DNA from 2 places in the Massilia sp. UBA6681 genome. Region 1 is predicted to be linked to the other one. Evidence: riboswitches for the same ligand, from Rfam matches in the RefSeq annotation. Region 1 holds a riboswitch; the other holds the start of a gene.
The links. Region 1 has a riboswitch for thiamine pyrophosphate ahead of thiC (phosphomethylpyrimidine synthase ThiC). Riboswitches for the same ligand answer to the same signal wherever they lie in the genome.

Region 1 (7,709 bases):
GTCGAGGCGCTGACCGTAGACGAACCAGCTGATCAGCGAGATCAGCACGATGCCGACCGCCGACCAGATCGCATAGGCGATTCCCGTAGGCAGCACGCGCAGGCTGAAGGTCAGCAGGTAGAAGGACAGGGCATAGCAGCCCACCGTGACCAGGCTGGGGATCGGCCGGGTAAAGCTGTCGGAGGCCTTGAGCGCGGTGGTGCCGATGACCTCCGTGACGATGGCGAAGGCGAGGTAGAGATAGGCTTGGGACTGGGTCATGCGCCCATCATACAGGGCGAGCGGCCGGCGCCTGTGGGCACGGGCCGCTGCCTGGGGATTACTGCTCGCGGACCCAGGTCTGCGAACGGCCGAACATCGGCGCGCCGATGTAGCCGCGCACTTCCAGCTTGCTGCCGTTGTCCTTCAGGGCCGCCTTGCTCTTGTAGGTCTTGCCCTTGGACGGATCGAGGATCTCGCCGCCGGTGTACTCGTTGCCGTCCTTCTTCAGGCCGGACAGGATGGTCATGCCGATGATCGGCTGGTCCTTGCGCGCGCCTTCGCAGGCGGTGCATTTCGGGTTCTGGTCCTGGTCGGCCGGGCGGAACAGTTTTTCGATCTTGCCGGTCAGGACGCCGTTCTCTTCGGTGATGCGTACGAGGGACTTCGGCTTGCCGGTTTCGTCGTCGATCGTTTTCCAGGTGCCTGCGGCCGAGGTGTTCTGGGCCATGGCAGCCGGTGCGGCGAGGATCAGGGCAATCAGGCTTGCCTGCATCAGTTTACGCATTGTGGGTCTCCATTGTTGTTGTCTGACGGGACCAGTGTAGCAAACTGTATTCACGGCCGGGTCATCGAAATCCGAGGAAGTATTCGAATTGGATGGCTTCCAACAAAAAACGCGGCCGAAGCCGCGTTTTTCGTTTGGCGATGCCGAATCAGGCCGCCGGCAGCTTGGCCAGCTGCTCCTGCATCTTGGCCAGCGTCGCCGAGAAGTTCGCCACGCGTTCCTTCTCCTGCTCCACCACCGCGGCCGGTGCGCGCGCCACGAAGCTTTCGTTGGCCAGCTTGCCGCTGGCCTTGGCGATCTCGCCCTGCAGGCGCGCGATCTCCTTGGAGAGGCGCTCGCGCTCGGCGGCGACGTCGATCTCGACCTTCAGCATCAGCTTGGTGGTGCCGACGATCGACACGGCGGCCGGCGATTCCGGCAGCGCGTCGACCACCTGCACCTCCTGCAGCTTGCCCAGTGCCTGGATGTAGGGGGCGAACACCGCCATGCGGGCGCGGTCTTCCTCGTTGCCCGGCTCGACGATCAGCGGCACGCGCACCGACGGCGACAGCGACATCTCGCCGCGCAGGTTACGGGTGGCGTCGATCAGCGCCTTGAGCTGTTCCATCCAGGCTTCCGCCTCTTCGCTCACGAACGAGGTATCGGCCAGCGGATAGGGCTGCAGCATGATCGAATCGCCGGTCTTGCCGGCCAGCGGCGCGATCGCCTGCCACAGGGCTTCGGTCACGAACGGGATGATCGGGTGCGCCAGGCGCAGCACCACTTCCAGCACGCGCAGCAGGGTGTGGCGGGTGGCGCGCTGCTGCGCTTCCGTGCCCTGCTGGACCGAGACCTTGGCCAGTTCCAGGTACCAGTCGCAGTATTCGTACCAGACGAAGTTGTAGATGCTGCTGGCGATGTTGTCGAAGCGGTAGTCGGCAAAGCCCTTGGCGATATCGAGTTCGACGCGGTTCAGCAGCGAGACGATCCAGCGGTCGGCCTGCGACAGGTCTTCCGGATTCGGCTGTCCGCAGTCCTTGCCTTCCGTGTTCATCATCACGAAGCGGGTGGCGTTCCACAGCTTGTTGCAGAAGTTGCGGTAGCCCTCGCAGCGGCCGAGGTCGAAGTTGATGTTGCGGCCCAGCGAAGCGTAGCTCGCCATGGTGAAGCGCACGGCGTCGGTGCCGAAGGCCGGGATCCCTTCCGGGAATTCCTTGCGGGTGGCCTTGGCGATCTTCTCGGCGGCGCGCGGGTCCATCAGGCCGGTGGTGCGCTTGGCCACCAGCGACTCGACGTCGATGCCGTCGATCAGGTCGATCGGGTCGAGCGTGTTGCCCTTCGACTTGGACATCTTCTGGCCCTGGCTGTCGCGCACCAGGCCGTGCACGTACACGGTCTCGAACGGCACCTTGCCGGTGAAGTGAGTCGTCATCATCACCATGCGGGCAACCCAGAAGAAGATGATGTCGAAGCCGGTCACCAGCACCGACGAGGGCAGGAAGTGCTTCATGTCCCGGGTTTCTTCCGGCCAGCCCATGGTCGAGAAGGGCACCAGGGCCGAGGAGAACCAGGTATCCAGCACGTCGTCGTCGCGGCGCAGCGCCCCAACGACGCCCTGGGCCGCGGCCTTGGCTTGCGCTTCTTCCTCGGTGCGGGCGACCACGATCTCGCCGTTCTCGCCGTACCAGGCCGGGATGCGGTGGCCCCACCACAGCTGGCGCGAGATGCACCAGTCCTGGATGTTGCCCAGCCACTGGTTATAGGTGGTGGTCCAGTTCTCGGGCACGAACTTGATCTCGCCGTTGGCCACCTTTTCCAGCGCCACGTCGGTGATCGACTTGCCCGGGTTGAAGGTGCCTTCCGGCGCCGGCTTGCTCATGGCGACGAACCACTGGTCGGTCAGCATCGGCTCGATGACGACGCCGGTGCGGTCGCCGCGCGGCACCATCAGCTTGTGCGGCTTGACTTCGGCCAGCAGGCCTTGCGCTTCCAGGTCGGCGACGATCTGCTTGCGCGCGGCGAAGCGGTCCAGGCCCTGGTACTGGCTCGGGCCGTTCTCGTTGATCCTGGCGTCCAGGGTGAAGATGTTGATCGGCGCGAGATTGGCGCGCTGGCCGACCGCGTAGTCGTTGAAGTCGTGGGCCGGGGTGATCTTGACGCAGCCGGTGCCGAATTCCTTGTCGACGTAGCTATCCGCGATCACCGGAATCTGGCGGCCGGTCAGGGGCAGGTTCAGCAGCTTGCCGACCAGGCTCGTATAGCGCTCGTCGGTCGGGTCCACCGCCACGGCGACGTCGCCCAGCAGGGTTTCCGGACGGGTGGTGGCGACCGTGAGGTGGCCCGAGCCGTCGGCCAGCGGGTACTTGATGTACCACATCGAGCCGTCTTCTTCCTGCGAATCGACTTCCAGATCCGACACGGCGGTACCCAGCACCGGGTCCCAGTTGACCAGGCGCTTGCCGCGGTAGATCAGGCCCTGTTCGTACAGGCGCACGAAGACTTCCGCCACGGTTTTGCTGCGGCTTTCGTCCATCGTGAAGTATTCGCGCTTCCAGTCCGGCGAGGTGCCCATGCGGCGCATCTGGCCGGTGATGGTGTTGCCCGACTTTTCCTTCCATTCCCAGACCTTCTCGACGAAGGCTTCGCGTCCGAGGTCGTGGCGCGAGATCTTCTGCGCGTCGAGCTGGCGCTCCACCACGATCTGGGTGGCGATGCCGGCGTGGTCGGTGCCCGGGATCCAGGCGGTGTTGTAGCCGCGCATGCGGTAGTAGCGGGTCAGGCCGTCCATCACGGTCTGGTTGAAGGCATGGCCCATGTGCAGGGTGCCCGTGACGTTCGGCGGCGGCAGCTGGATGCTGAACGACGGCTTGCCGTCTTCCATGGTGGCGGTGAAGTAACCGCGCTGTTCCCACTCGGTGCGCCAGTATTGTTCAATGTCTGCGGGCTCGAAAGACTTGGCAAGTTCCATGATGTGGTCAACTAAAAAATTGTGCGAAAAGAACCATTATAGAGTAGATGCGGCTATAATCCGCCCCGCTGCGTTCCGGAAAGCCGGGCGCGGCACACGCTAGGGGTCCTGCTGTCGCAAACGCGACACGCGGGTGAGAAATACCCTCCGAACCTGATCTGGATAATGCCAGCGAAGGGAAGCAGTCAGAACACGGCCCAGGGCGCGCACGCGCCTGCCTGGCCGATCCTGGCACACTCCTTTGCTGGCTCCGCAAAGGAGCCACATGAACGCACCGCTCAAATTCGACGCCGCGACCGCCACGGTCGACCAGGCAGCCATCGAACCCTTCCCCAACTCGCGCAAGGTCTACATCGACGGCAGCCGGCCCGACATCCGCGTACCAATGCGCGCCATCTCGCAGTCGCCGACACCCGACAGTTTCGGCGGCGAGGAGAATCCGCCGCTGTTCGTCTACGACACTTCCGGACCCTACACCGATCCGGCGGCCAGCATCGACATCCGCCGCGGCCTGGGTACGCCGCGCACGCCGTGGATCCTCGAAAGGGGCGATACCGAGGAGTTGGCGGGCCCCACTTCCGACTACGGCAAGGCGCGCCTGCTTGACCCGGCGCTCACTGCCCTGCGCTTCGAGCTGCAGCGCACCCCGCGCCGCGCCCGCAGCGGGCGCAACGTCACCCAGATGCACTATGCGCGCCAGGGGATCGTGACCCCCGAGATGGAATTCGTCGCCCTGCGCGAGAACCTGCGCCGCAAGGAATACCTGGCTTCGCTGGTCGATTCCGGCCCCATGGGCGCGCGCGTGGCCAGCCTGCTGTCGCGCCAGCATCCGGGGCAGTCCTTCGGCGCCAGCATCCCCGCCGAGATCACGCCCGAGTTCGTGCGCGACGAAGTGGCGCGCGGCCGCGCCATCATCCCGGCCAACATCAACCACCCGGAAATCGAGCCGATGATCATCGGCCGCAACTTCCTGGTGAAGATCAACGCCAACATCGGCAACTCGGCGGTGACGTCCTCGATCGGCGAGGAAGTGGAAAAGATGACCTGGGCGATCCGCTGGGGCGCCGACAACGTGATGGACCTGTCGACCGGCAAGCACATCCACGAGACGCGCGAATGGATCATCAGGAATTCGCCAGTGCCGATCGGAACGGTGCCGATCTACCAGGCGCTGGAAAAGGTCGGCGGCAAGGCCGAGGAACTCACCTGGGAGATCTACCGCGATACGCTGATCGAGCAGGCGGAGCAGGGCGTCGACTACTTCACCATCCACGCCGGCGTGCGCCTGGCCTATGTGCCGATGACGGCCAAGCGCCTGACCGGCATCGTCTCGCGCGGCGGTTCCATCATGGCCAAGTGGTGCCTGGCGCATCATCGGGAATCCTTCCTGTACACGCATTTCGAGGAGATCTGCGAGATCATGAAGGCCTACGACGTGTCCTTCAGCCTGGGCGACGGCCTGCGCCCCGGCTCGATCTACGACGCCAACGACGAAGCCCAATTGGCCGAGCTGAAGACCCTGGGCGAGCTCACGCAGATCGCCTGGAAACACGACGTCCAGACCATGATCGAGGGCCCCGGCCACGTGCCGCTGCACCTGATCAAGGAGAACATGGACCTGCAGCTGGAGCAGTGCAGCGAGGCGCCGTTCTACACCCTGGGGCCGCTCACTACCGACATCGCGCCCGGCTACGACCACATCACCTCGGGCATCGGCGCCGCTACCATCGGCTGGTACGGCACCGCCATGCTGTGCTACGTCACGCCCAAGGAGCACCTGGGCCTGCCCGACAAGAACGATGTCAAGGACGGCATCATCACCTACAAGATCGCGGCCCACGCGGCCGACCTGGCCAAGGGCCACCCTGGCGCCCAGCTGCGCGACAACGCCCTGTCGAAAGCGCGCTTCGAATTCCGCTGGGCAGACCAGTTCAACCTCGGCCTCGACCCGGACAAGGCGCGCGCCTTCCACGACGAGACCCTGCCCAAGGAGTCCAGCAAGGTGGCGCACTTCTGCTCGATGTGCGGCCCGCATTTCTGTTCGATGAAGATCACGCAGGAGGTGCGCGAGTATGCCGCCGCCAGCGGGGTGGCCGAAGGAGCCGCGCTGGCGAAAGGCATGGAAGAGAAGGCGATCGAGTTCGTGCGCGGCGGCGCCAAGCTGTACCGGGAGGTCTGATGACGGAGATCGAACTGAACGGCGCCCTGTACCAGGTGCCGGCCGGCGTGTCGCTGCTGGACCTGGCCGGCCAGCTGGGCCTGGCCGAGCAGGCGGTGGCGGTGGCGGTCAACCGCGAAGTGGTGCCGCGCCAGCAGTGGCCGCAGCGCCGGCTGCAGGCCCGCGACAAAGTGGACATCGTGCGCGCCATCGGTGGCGGTTGAAAACAAGGAGATGACAATGAATGCAATCGTAGAGAACGACTTCCTGACCATCGCCGGGCGCCAGTACGCTTCGCGCCTGCTGGTCGGCAGCGGCAAGTACCGCGACCTGGCGCAGACGCGCGACGCCACGCTGGCAGCCGGCGCCGAGATCGTCACCGTGGCGATCCGCCGCGTGAACATCGGCCAGGACCCGAACGCTCCCAGCCTGCTCGACGTGCTGCCCCTGGAGGAATTCACCATCCTGCCCAACACGGCCGGCTGCTACACGGCCAAAGATGCGATCTACACCCTGCAGATGGCGCGCGAACTGCTGGGCGGGCGCAAGCTCGTCAAGCTGGAGGTGCTGGGCGACGAGAAGACCCTGTTCCCGCAGATGCCCGAAACGCTCAAGGCGGCGGAGGTCCTGGTGCGCGACGGCTTCGACGTGATGGTCTATTGCAGCGACGACCCCGTGCAGGCCCGCATCCTGCAGGAGATCGGTTGCGTCGCCGTGATGCCGCTGGCCTCGCTCATCGGTTCCGGCATGGGCATCCTGAATCCCTGGAACCTTTCGCTCATCATCGAGCAGGCCACGGTGCCGGTGCTGGTCGATGCCGGCGTCGGCACGGCTTCGGATGCGGCGATCGCGATGGAGCTCGGCTGCGACGGCGTGCTCATGAACACCGCGATCGCGGCCGCCCATGATCCGGTGCGCATGGCGCGCGCGATGCGCCACGCCGTCATCGCCGGGCGCGAGGCGCGCCTGGCGGGGCGCATGCCGAAGCGCTTCGCGGCCTCGCCCTCGTCGCCGCTGCAGGGCATGGCCACCTGATGGTGCCGACCGTGCTCGTGTTCGCCGGGCTCGACCCCGGCGGCGGGGCAGGGCTGGCGGCGGACATTGCCGCCATCGGCGCCCTCGGCGGCCACGCGCTGCCGGTGGCGACGGCCCTGACCGTCCAGGACAACAACCGGGTTCACGAGGTGCACCCGGTCGACGCCGGCCTGGTCCTGCGCCAGGCCGAAGCGCTGGTCGATTCCTTCGGCATCGACGCGGTGAAAATCGGCATTCCCGGCAGCCGCGAGAACGCGGCGGCGATTGCCCGGCTGCTGCGCCGGCTGCGCGCGTCCGCCCCGGCGCTGCCGGTCGTGCTCGACCCGGTGCTGGCCAGCGGCCACGGCGACGCGCTCGGCAAGGGCAACGCCATCGCCGCGCTGGCCGAGCTGCTGCCGCTGGCCACCGTGCTGGTGCCGAACCTGCCGGAGGCGGCGGCGCTGGGGGCGCTGCCCTGCGAGCACGTGCTGCTCACCGGCGGGCATGGCGAGGGGGACGTCGTCGTCAACCGCTGGCTGCAGGGCGGGATGGAGCAGCGCAGCTGGCGCATGCCGCGCCTGCCGCACAGCTACCACGGCAGCGGCTGCACGCTGGCCGCCGCCATCGCGGCGCGCCTCGCGCTGTGCGACCCGATGGCGCAAGCGCTCGAGCATGCCCAGGACTACTGCCATCAGACGCTGGCGCATGCCTTCCGGATCGCGCCCGGACAGCGCATCCCGCGCCGCATCCTGCAAGCCCACTGAGAAAGGATCATCCTTGAACAAGCACTTCATGCGGGGGCTCTACCTCGTCACCCCGGACTG
Region 2 (7,709 bases), on a different contig from region 1:
CCACCGTGCTGGCCTGGGGTGCGGTCGCCTTCGGCAACGTGCCCGGCCTGCAGGTCTACGTGGTGCAGCGCGCCGAACGCGATGCGCCGCATGCGGTGGATGTGGCATCAAGCCTGAACATCGCCGCCTTCAATGTCGGCATCGCCTTCGGCGCCTGGGGCGGCGGCCTGATCGTCGCCAAATTCGGACTGATGGCCACGCCCCCGATCGGCGCCCTGATCGTCGTCGGCGCCTTCCTTCTTACCACGCTGGCGCGCTGGCTGGACCGCCGCGACGGCCTGCCGGCCAAGGCGGCTCGGCAGCACGCCGTCGCCACCCACTGATTTTTCAATGAAAGGATTCACCATGCACATGCCGCAACTCGGCCTCGGCACCTTCCGCCTGCAGGGCCAGCAGGCCATCGATTCGGTCCGCAACGGACTCGAACTGGGCTACCGCCACATCGACACCGCCCAGATCTACGGCAACGAAGCCGAAGTCGGCAGCGCGCTGGCCGCGTCGAAGCTCGCGCGCGACGAGGTCTTCGTGACCACCAAGATCTGGACGGAGAACCTGGCTGGCGAGGTCCTGGTGCCCAGCCTGAAGGAGAGCCTGCGCAAGCTGCGCCTGGAGCAGGTCGACCTTACCCTGATCCACTGGCCTTCGCCGGGCGCCGCGGTGCCGGTGGCCGAATCGATGGGGGCCCTCCTCAGCGCACGCGAACAGGGTCTCACGGGAGCCATCGGCATCTCGAATTTCCCGATCGCCCTGATGCGGGAAGCGATCGATGCGGTCGGCGCCCACAACATCGCCACCAACCAGGTCGAGCTGCATCCCTACCTGCAGAACCGGACGGTCGCCGCCTTCGCACGCGAGATGGGCATCCACGTCACCGCCTACATGCCGCTCGCCTACGGCAAGGTGATGGATGATCCGGTCATCAAGGGAATCGCCGCGCGCCATGGCGCCACGGCCGCGCAGGTGACGCTGGCCTGGCTGATGGCCAAGGATTATGCCGTCATCCCCTCGTCGACCAAACGCGCCAACCTGGCCAGTAACCTGGCCGCCGGCAGCCTGGTGCTGACGCAGGACGAGCTGCTTGCGATCGATGCGCTGGACCGCGGCGAGCGCCTGGTCAGCCCCGAGTTCGCGCCTGGGTGGGACTGACTACTCGTCGAGTTCGGGATAGTGGCGGAAGATCCCGTTCTGGTTGAACGGGATGCGGCGAGGCGAGGCCAGGTAGGCCGCGATATTGGGCCGCGCCGCCACGCGGTCGCGCAGCGCGCCGAGGGCCGGATACTCGCCCTCTAGCCGCTTCATGGCGTTCGGGAAGGCATAGCGCAGGCCTTCGATCACCTGGAACAGCGACAGGTCGGCATAGCTCGGCTTGTCGCCCACCAGCCAGTCGCGCTGCTCGGGATTAGTGAGCAGGCGCGAGAAATAGCCGAAGAACTTGGGCAGGCGCGTCTCGATGAAGTCGGCGGCGCGCCGCTGCGCTTCCGGCTTCTGGTCTTCATAATAGAGCGAGGTGGCGATCGGATGATGGGTATCGTGGATCTCGGTGACCAGGTCGGCGATGGTCAGCTGCAGCTGGTGGGTCCACAGCCGGCCCGGATCGGAGCGGGGCGCCAGCGCATGCTGCTCGCCCAGGTACAGGAGGATGTTGGCCACCTGGCCGATGGTCAGCTCGCCGGCACGCAGGAAAGGCGGCGCGAACGAGGGACGGGTTTCGGTCTCGAGCGCCGACAGCAGCAGGTCCATGCCGCCCTCGCGGCGCGCCACGTCCACGTACTCGGCTCCCGCTTCTTCCAGGGCAAGCCGGACGAACTCGCCACGCCCCTGTATACCCGGCCAGTAAAAAAGTTCATACGCCATCTCGCACCTCCGGTCTGGTTCGGTCTGGCGCAATTATCGATGATGAATCGGAAGCGTGTCGCCGCACAAACATGGTAATCTTGTAGTGCCTGTCAGGCGAAAACAAAAAGTCGCAAAACAGGCGAAAAACAAGCAAGAATAAGCAAGACGAACCACGAGAGAGAGACACGACATGAACGCAACCCGTCCTAACGGTTTCATTCCCATCCCCCAGCGTTCTCCGTATTACCACAGCACGAGTTAGCATCCTGGCAAATTGCGTGGCAGAATGTGATTTCTGCGATGCAAGCCCATTTACATTTGCGGCTTCCTGAAACCCACTGCAGCGCGCAGCAGGTTTTCCGAGTACCCATGTAGTGGGCATCGAAGATAAAGCAGTGGCGCCGCCGTGGCGCCCGCAACTTTACGCCGACTGGAGCGCTCACATGATTTTCGCTCACCTGACCAAGCACTGGATTGCACGCCGCAGCCAGTACACGCCTGCCTCCTGGATGCTGAGCATCGTGCGCAGCCTGCGCGTGCTGCGCTACTGGCGCGAGCACCAGGCCCTGTGCCGCCTCGACCTGGTGCGCCGCTTCGTCGCGGCCGCCCCCAACGACGACCTGTTCCACCACCTGAGCCACCGCAGCTACCTGGCGCGCGACCTGAGCGCGCGCGAGCGCGTGCAGTGCGTGCTGTCGCACTACCGCTTCGAGGACGCCGCGTTCAGCAATGCCTACCACCAGGCCGTCTACGGCGGCGGCGGGCTCACGCTGTGGCAGCACGACACCGGTGAGCACAGCTTCCTGCTGCGCCTCGAGATGGCGCCGCGCCACGATGCCGAGGGCGACCTCACCATTTCGCTGGTCGCCGACGGCAAGTACCTGCACCGCCTGTCCTACACCTGGATCGACGGCCAGCTGGCCGGCAGCGAGCTGCCCACCGTGCCCTTCGTCACCCGCAACCAGGGCCGCTGGCTCGACTCCGGCGCCGCCTTCGACGCTTTCGAAGAAGCCTTCCCCAACAACTCGCCGAGCTTCTTCTGCTTCGCCGCGATGCAGGGCGTGGCGCAGGCCCTGGGCATCGACCAGGTGGTGGCGATCAAGTGCACCTCGCACATCGCCTACGATCCGGCCGACCTGAAGCACTTCGAGAATGCCTACGACGGTTTCTGGAAGATCCTCGGCGGAGTCGAGATGCCGGGCCGCAGCTACCTGATCCGCCTGCCCTTCTACCTCAAGCCGCTGGCCGACATGCCGTCCAAGCACCGCAAGCGCGCCGCCCAGCGCCGCGAATACTGGCGCGCCATCGGCGACTCCACCCGCACCACCATGCTGCGCCACATGGTGCCGGCCGCCAGCGCCCAGGCGCGCGCGGTCGCGGCGCCGGCCACGGCCGAGGCCTGAGGCCGGGCGGCTCGTTGCGGGCCGCCCGTCATCCCGTCTGTCCCATCCGGGGCGTGCCGGCAAGGCCGGAATCCGGCGCGCCGGCCCGGGCATTCCGACTATGATGATGGGACATGCCTTCTCGAGCCCATTCGACATCCAGCAGCCGCGCGTCGCCCGCCGTCCCCGTGCCCGCCTTGCCGCGCCCCGTCGCCTGCGCCTGCGCACTCATCGCCGCCATTTGCCTGCTGGGGTGGGCGGCCGGCATCGATTCGCTCGTTTCCGTCTTCGCCGGTTTGCCGGCTATGGTCCCGCTGACCGCCACCCTGACCCTGCTCGCCAGCGGCGCACTCACTTTGCACGGGCGCGGCGCCGATACCCGCTTCGGCCCGGCACCGGCGCTGCTCGTGACCGCCATGGCGGCCGCGATCCTGCTGGCACATGGCAGCGCGCGGCTGGACTGGCCATTCGCAGCGTCCTTCATTGCCGACCATGCCGGCTGGTGGCGTTTGTCGTCGCCACTGACCGCGGCGATGTTCTTCGGCATGGGCATCAGCCTCCTGGCCCTGCCCCGTGCGCGCCATGTCCAGCTCGCGCAATGGCTGGCGCTCGGGGTGCTTTCCCTGGCCGCGCTCACGCTGGCAAGCTACATGTTCCGCGACACCTTCCTGTACCAGCCGCTGCCCGGCAGCGGCACCTCGATCCTGACGGCCCTGGTGCTGATCCTGCTGCCGCTGGGCGCCCTGGCCGCACGCCCTTCCGCAGGAATGATGGCGGCGGTCGCCGGCCACACCCCCGAGGCGCAGATGGCGCGCCGGCTGCTGCTGTCGGCCATCGCCATGCCGGTCCTGCTCGGCGCGCTGGTCTGGCTCGCCCTGCACTTCGATGCCATCGACACCGAAACCGGCATCGCGCTGCTGGTCTGGGGGATCGTGGCCCTGATCGTGGCGAGCACCTGGCACGCGGCGCTGCGCCTGAACCGCGCCGATGCCGCCCGCCGGCGCGCCGAGCAGGCGCTGGAACGGGCCCTGGCCTCGTTGCGCGAAGCGGACGCGCACAAGGACCGGTTCATGGCGGTGCTGGCGCACGAGCTGCGTAATCCGCTGGCCCCGATCCGGGCGGCGGCCGACTTGCTGCGCCTGCCAGGCGGCGCCGACGCCGCGCAGCAGCATCGCACCGCCGAGATCATCGGGCGCCAGGTGGAAACGATGACCCACCTGGTCGAGGACCTGCTCGACGTGTCGCGCGTGCGGCAAGGCCTGATCGCGGCGGAACGCGCGCCCGTGGACCTGTGCCTGGTCCTGAACGACGCCCTCGACCAGACCCGCCCGCTGTTCAGGCAGCGCCGCCACCGGCTGAATGCAGACCTTCCGCCGCAGGGGCCGGTCGTGCTGGGCGACCACAAGCGCCTGGTACAGATCGTCGCCAACCTGCTGGTCAACGCCGCCAAGTACACGCCCGAAGGCGGCGAGATTCGGCTGGCCCTGTACGTCGGGCGCGAGCGCGCCGAGATCAGCGTGCACGACAACGGGGTCGGCATCGAGGCCGGAATGCTCGGCCGGGTGTTCGACTCCTTCAGCCAGGTCACGCGCACGCCGGGCCGCAACGAAGGTGGCCTGGGCATCGGCCTGGCGCTCGTCAAGAGCCTGGTCGAACTGCATGGCGGCACCGTCAGCGCGCACAGTCCGGGCCTGGGCCTGGGCAGCACATTCGTGGTGACCCTTCCCTGCGCACCCGCGGCCGCCCCCACAGACGCCATGGCGTCCTGAGTTCCGGCCCGTCTTGCCACATTCACCACGGCCTCCCGTGTCCGTGCTACACTGCCGCCTCGCTAGGGGTCCTGGCATGCGCGAACAGCGCGTTGCCGGGTGAGAGATACCCTTCGTACCTGATCTGGATAATGCCAGCGAAGGAAAGCGCAACGCAGTTCCCATCCTTGTTTGCCCTTCCCCCACGTTGGCTCCGGCTTTTTTAATGAAAGCAGCGCGCCATGCTTGATGTGGCGCGCGAAGACGAGCAAACCATGACATCCAAGCTGAAATACTCCCTGATTGCCTGCGCCATCCTGCAGGCCTTCTCCACCAACGCATCCGCACAAGAGCTTGACGGCGTGGCCTCGGTGGTCGTCACCGGCAGCCGCTGGGTCGCCAGCGACCGCGCCAGCATCGGCGGTTTTTCCGACGCGCCGCTGCTCGACACCCCGGCATCGATCACCGCCATCAATCGCACCCAGATGCTGGACCTGTCGATCCGCAACGTGACCGACGCCGCCCGCTACGACGCTTCGATCGGCGACGCCTACAACGCGGTCGGCTATGCCGAGCAGTTCTCGATCCGCGGCTTCGCCCTCGACAACGCCACCAGCTACCGCAAGGACGGCATCGCGATTTCCGCCGACACCCAGATCCCGCTGGAGAACAAGGAACGCATCGAAGTGCTGCGCGGCCTGGCCGGCCTGCAGGCCGGCGTCGCGGCGCCCGGCGGCATGGTCAACTTCGTCACCAAGCGCCCGACCAATGCGCCGCTGCGATCCGTCCTGGTGGAAGCGAGCGAGCGCGGCACCCTGCATGGCTCGATCGACCTGGGCGGCCGCTTCGAGGACCGCCGCTTCGGCTATCGCATCAATGCCGCGTTTGATGACCTGAAGTCCTACGTGCGCGGCGCCGACGGCGAGCGCCAGTTCGTCTCCGCCGCCTTCGACTGGCAGATCAGCCCGGACGCCCTGCTCCAGCTCGACGTCGACCACCAGCACAAGGCGCAGATCACGGCGCCTGGCTACCAGCTGCTGCGCAACGAAGTCCTGCCGACCGGCGTATCGGCCAAGACCCTGCTGAACGACCAGCCCTGGACCAGGCCGGTCGAGACCGACAGCAGCAACCTGGGCCTGCGCTTCGAATACCGCCTAAACCCAGACTGGACCGCCACGTTCAACGCCAACAAGCATTGGTTCAAGCGCGACGACTACACCGCCTTCCCCTACGGCTGCAGCAACGAGGGCGACGGCTTCTATCCGGGCTACTGCTCGAACGGCGACTACGACGTGTATGACTACCAGAGCGTGGGCGAACGCCGGACACCGTGGGGCCTGCAGGCCATGCTGCAGGGCCGCTTCGCCACGGGCGCCGTGCGCCACCAGCTGACCGTGGGCGCCGCCCTGTCCGAGCGCCACGACAGCTTCGGCGAATACGTCTACGACTACGCGGGCTACAGCAACATCTGGAACAACCAGGCCGTCGATCCGGCCCCGGGCAATCCGCGTACCGGCCCGGTGATGGAGCGCCGCAGCGACCGCGAAAGCGCCCTGTTCGTGCAGGACGTGGCGGCGCTGTCCGACAAGATCACGCTGCACACCGGCCTGCGCTGGGTAAAGCTCAAGCGCGACGAGCTGGCCGAGATCGAACAGGGCTGGGTGCATGCCGACGATTCCTTCGTGCTGCCGAGCGTCGCCCTGGTCTACAAGCCGGCGCGCGACTGGAGCGTCTACGGCTCGCTAAGCCACGGCCTGCAGCATGGCGGCATCGCCGAAATGGGAACCGCCAACGAAAACAGCGTGCTGCCGCCGAGCCGCTCGAAGCAGGTGGAAGTGGGCGTCAAGGGCGTGGTGGGCAATGCGGTGATGCTGTCGGCCGCCGCCTTCGACATTCGCCAGGGCCTGGAGTACGTCAACGCCGCCAACCTCTTCGTGCGCGCCGGCCAGCAGCGCCACCGCGGCCTCGAACTGGCGGCCCAGGGCAAGCTGAATTCCGACCTGAACTACAGCCTGTCCCTGATGGCGCTCGACGCCGAACAGACCGGCACCGGCGACCTCGATGTCGAAGGCAAGCGCGTGACCAATGTGCCGGAGTTCCGCTCGACCGCCTGGGTGGAATACGCGGTGCCGGCGCTGCGCGGGCTGAAAGTGGACGCCACCTGGCAGTACTCGGGAAGCAAGGCCTTCGACCCGGCCAACCGCGCCGTCGTGCCAGGCTACCACGTGGCCGCGCTGGGGGCCTCGTATGCGCTGCGCGTGGGTGGGATGAACACCATCCTGCGCGCCCGCGTGGACAACGTGTTCGACAAGTTCTACTGGCGCGACGTGACGCAGTCGCTGGGCGGCTACCTGCTGCCGGGCGCGCCGCGCACCTTCAGGGTGTCGGCGCAGTTCGACTTCTGATCGGCTCTTTCGTAGGGTGGTCGGCTCTGCCGACCGCGCGTTCAAACCACGGCTGCGTGGACGCACCGTGGTTTGCTCCTGCTCGTTGAACGCGCGCACGGCAGAGCCGTGCACCCTACTACGTCAATCCGCCAGCTCCGCCAGCTTGCCCAGGCAGCGCCGCTGGAAGCCATCCAGGCCGGCGGTCACGAAACTGTCGTCCGGCTCGATCACCTCTGCATCGAGCAGCAGGCGCAGTTTGGCGATGCGGTCGCCCTGGGTCAGCGCCTGGGCCAGGTGCGGCCCGTCCGGGTCACCCGCCCAGGCGATCGCCTCGACCACCTCGGCCGGGAAGTCCC

Region 2: it holds a riboswitch for thiamine pyrophosphate, as region 1 does, so the genes downstream of both, B2R83_RS23625 (TonB-dependent siderophore receptor) here and thiC (phosphomethylpyrimidine synthase ThiC) in region 1, are expected to answer to the same signal.

Annotation. Positions count from the first base shown of each region.
Region 1 is NZ_DKJX01000073.1:7,974-15,682, reverse strand. It holds gene B2R83_RS12445 (SMR family transporter) at 1-261, opposite strand, end outside; gene B2R83_RS12440 (DUF2147 domain-containing protein) at 320-766, opposite strand; gene B2R83_RS12435 (valine--tRNA ligase) at 915-3,713, opposite strand; TPP riboswitch at 3,805-3,910, shown strand; gene thiC (phosphomethylpyrimidine synthase ThiC) at 3,979-5,892, shown strand; gene thiS (sulfur carrier protein ThiS) at 5,892-6,095, shown strand; gene B2R83_RS12420 (thiazole synthase) at 6,112-6,906, shown strand; gene thiD (bifunctional hydroxymethylpyrimidine kinase/phosphomethylpyrimidine kinase) at 6,906-7,649, shown strand; gene thiE (thiamine phosphate synthase) at 7,678-7,709, shown strand, end outside.
Region 2 is NZ_DKJX01000128.1:16,050-23,758, reverse strand. It holds gene B2R83_RS23650 (MFS transporter) at 1-323, shown strand, start outside; gene dkgB (2,5-didehydrogluconate reductase DkgB) at 346-1,146, shown strand; gene B2R83_RS23640 (glutathione S-transferase) at 1,147-1,854, opposite strand; gene B2R83_RS23635 (DUF535 family protein) at 2,280-3,239, shown strand; gene B2R83_RS23630 (sensor histidine kinase) at 3,353-4,987, shown strand; TPP riboswitch at 5,042-5,150, shown strand; gene B2R83_RS23625 (TonB-dependent siderophore receptor) at 5,242-7,371, shown strand; gene B2R83_RS23620 (HDOD domain-containing protein) at 7,495-7,709, opposite strand, start outside.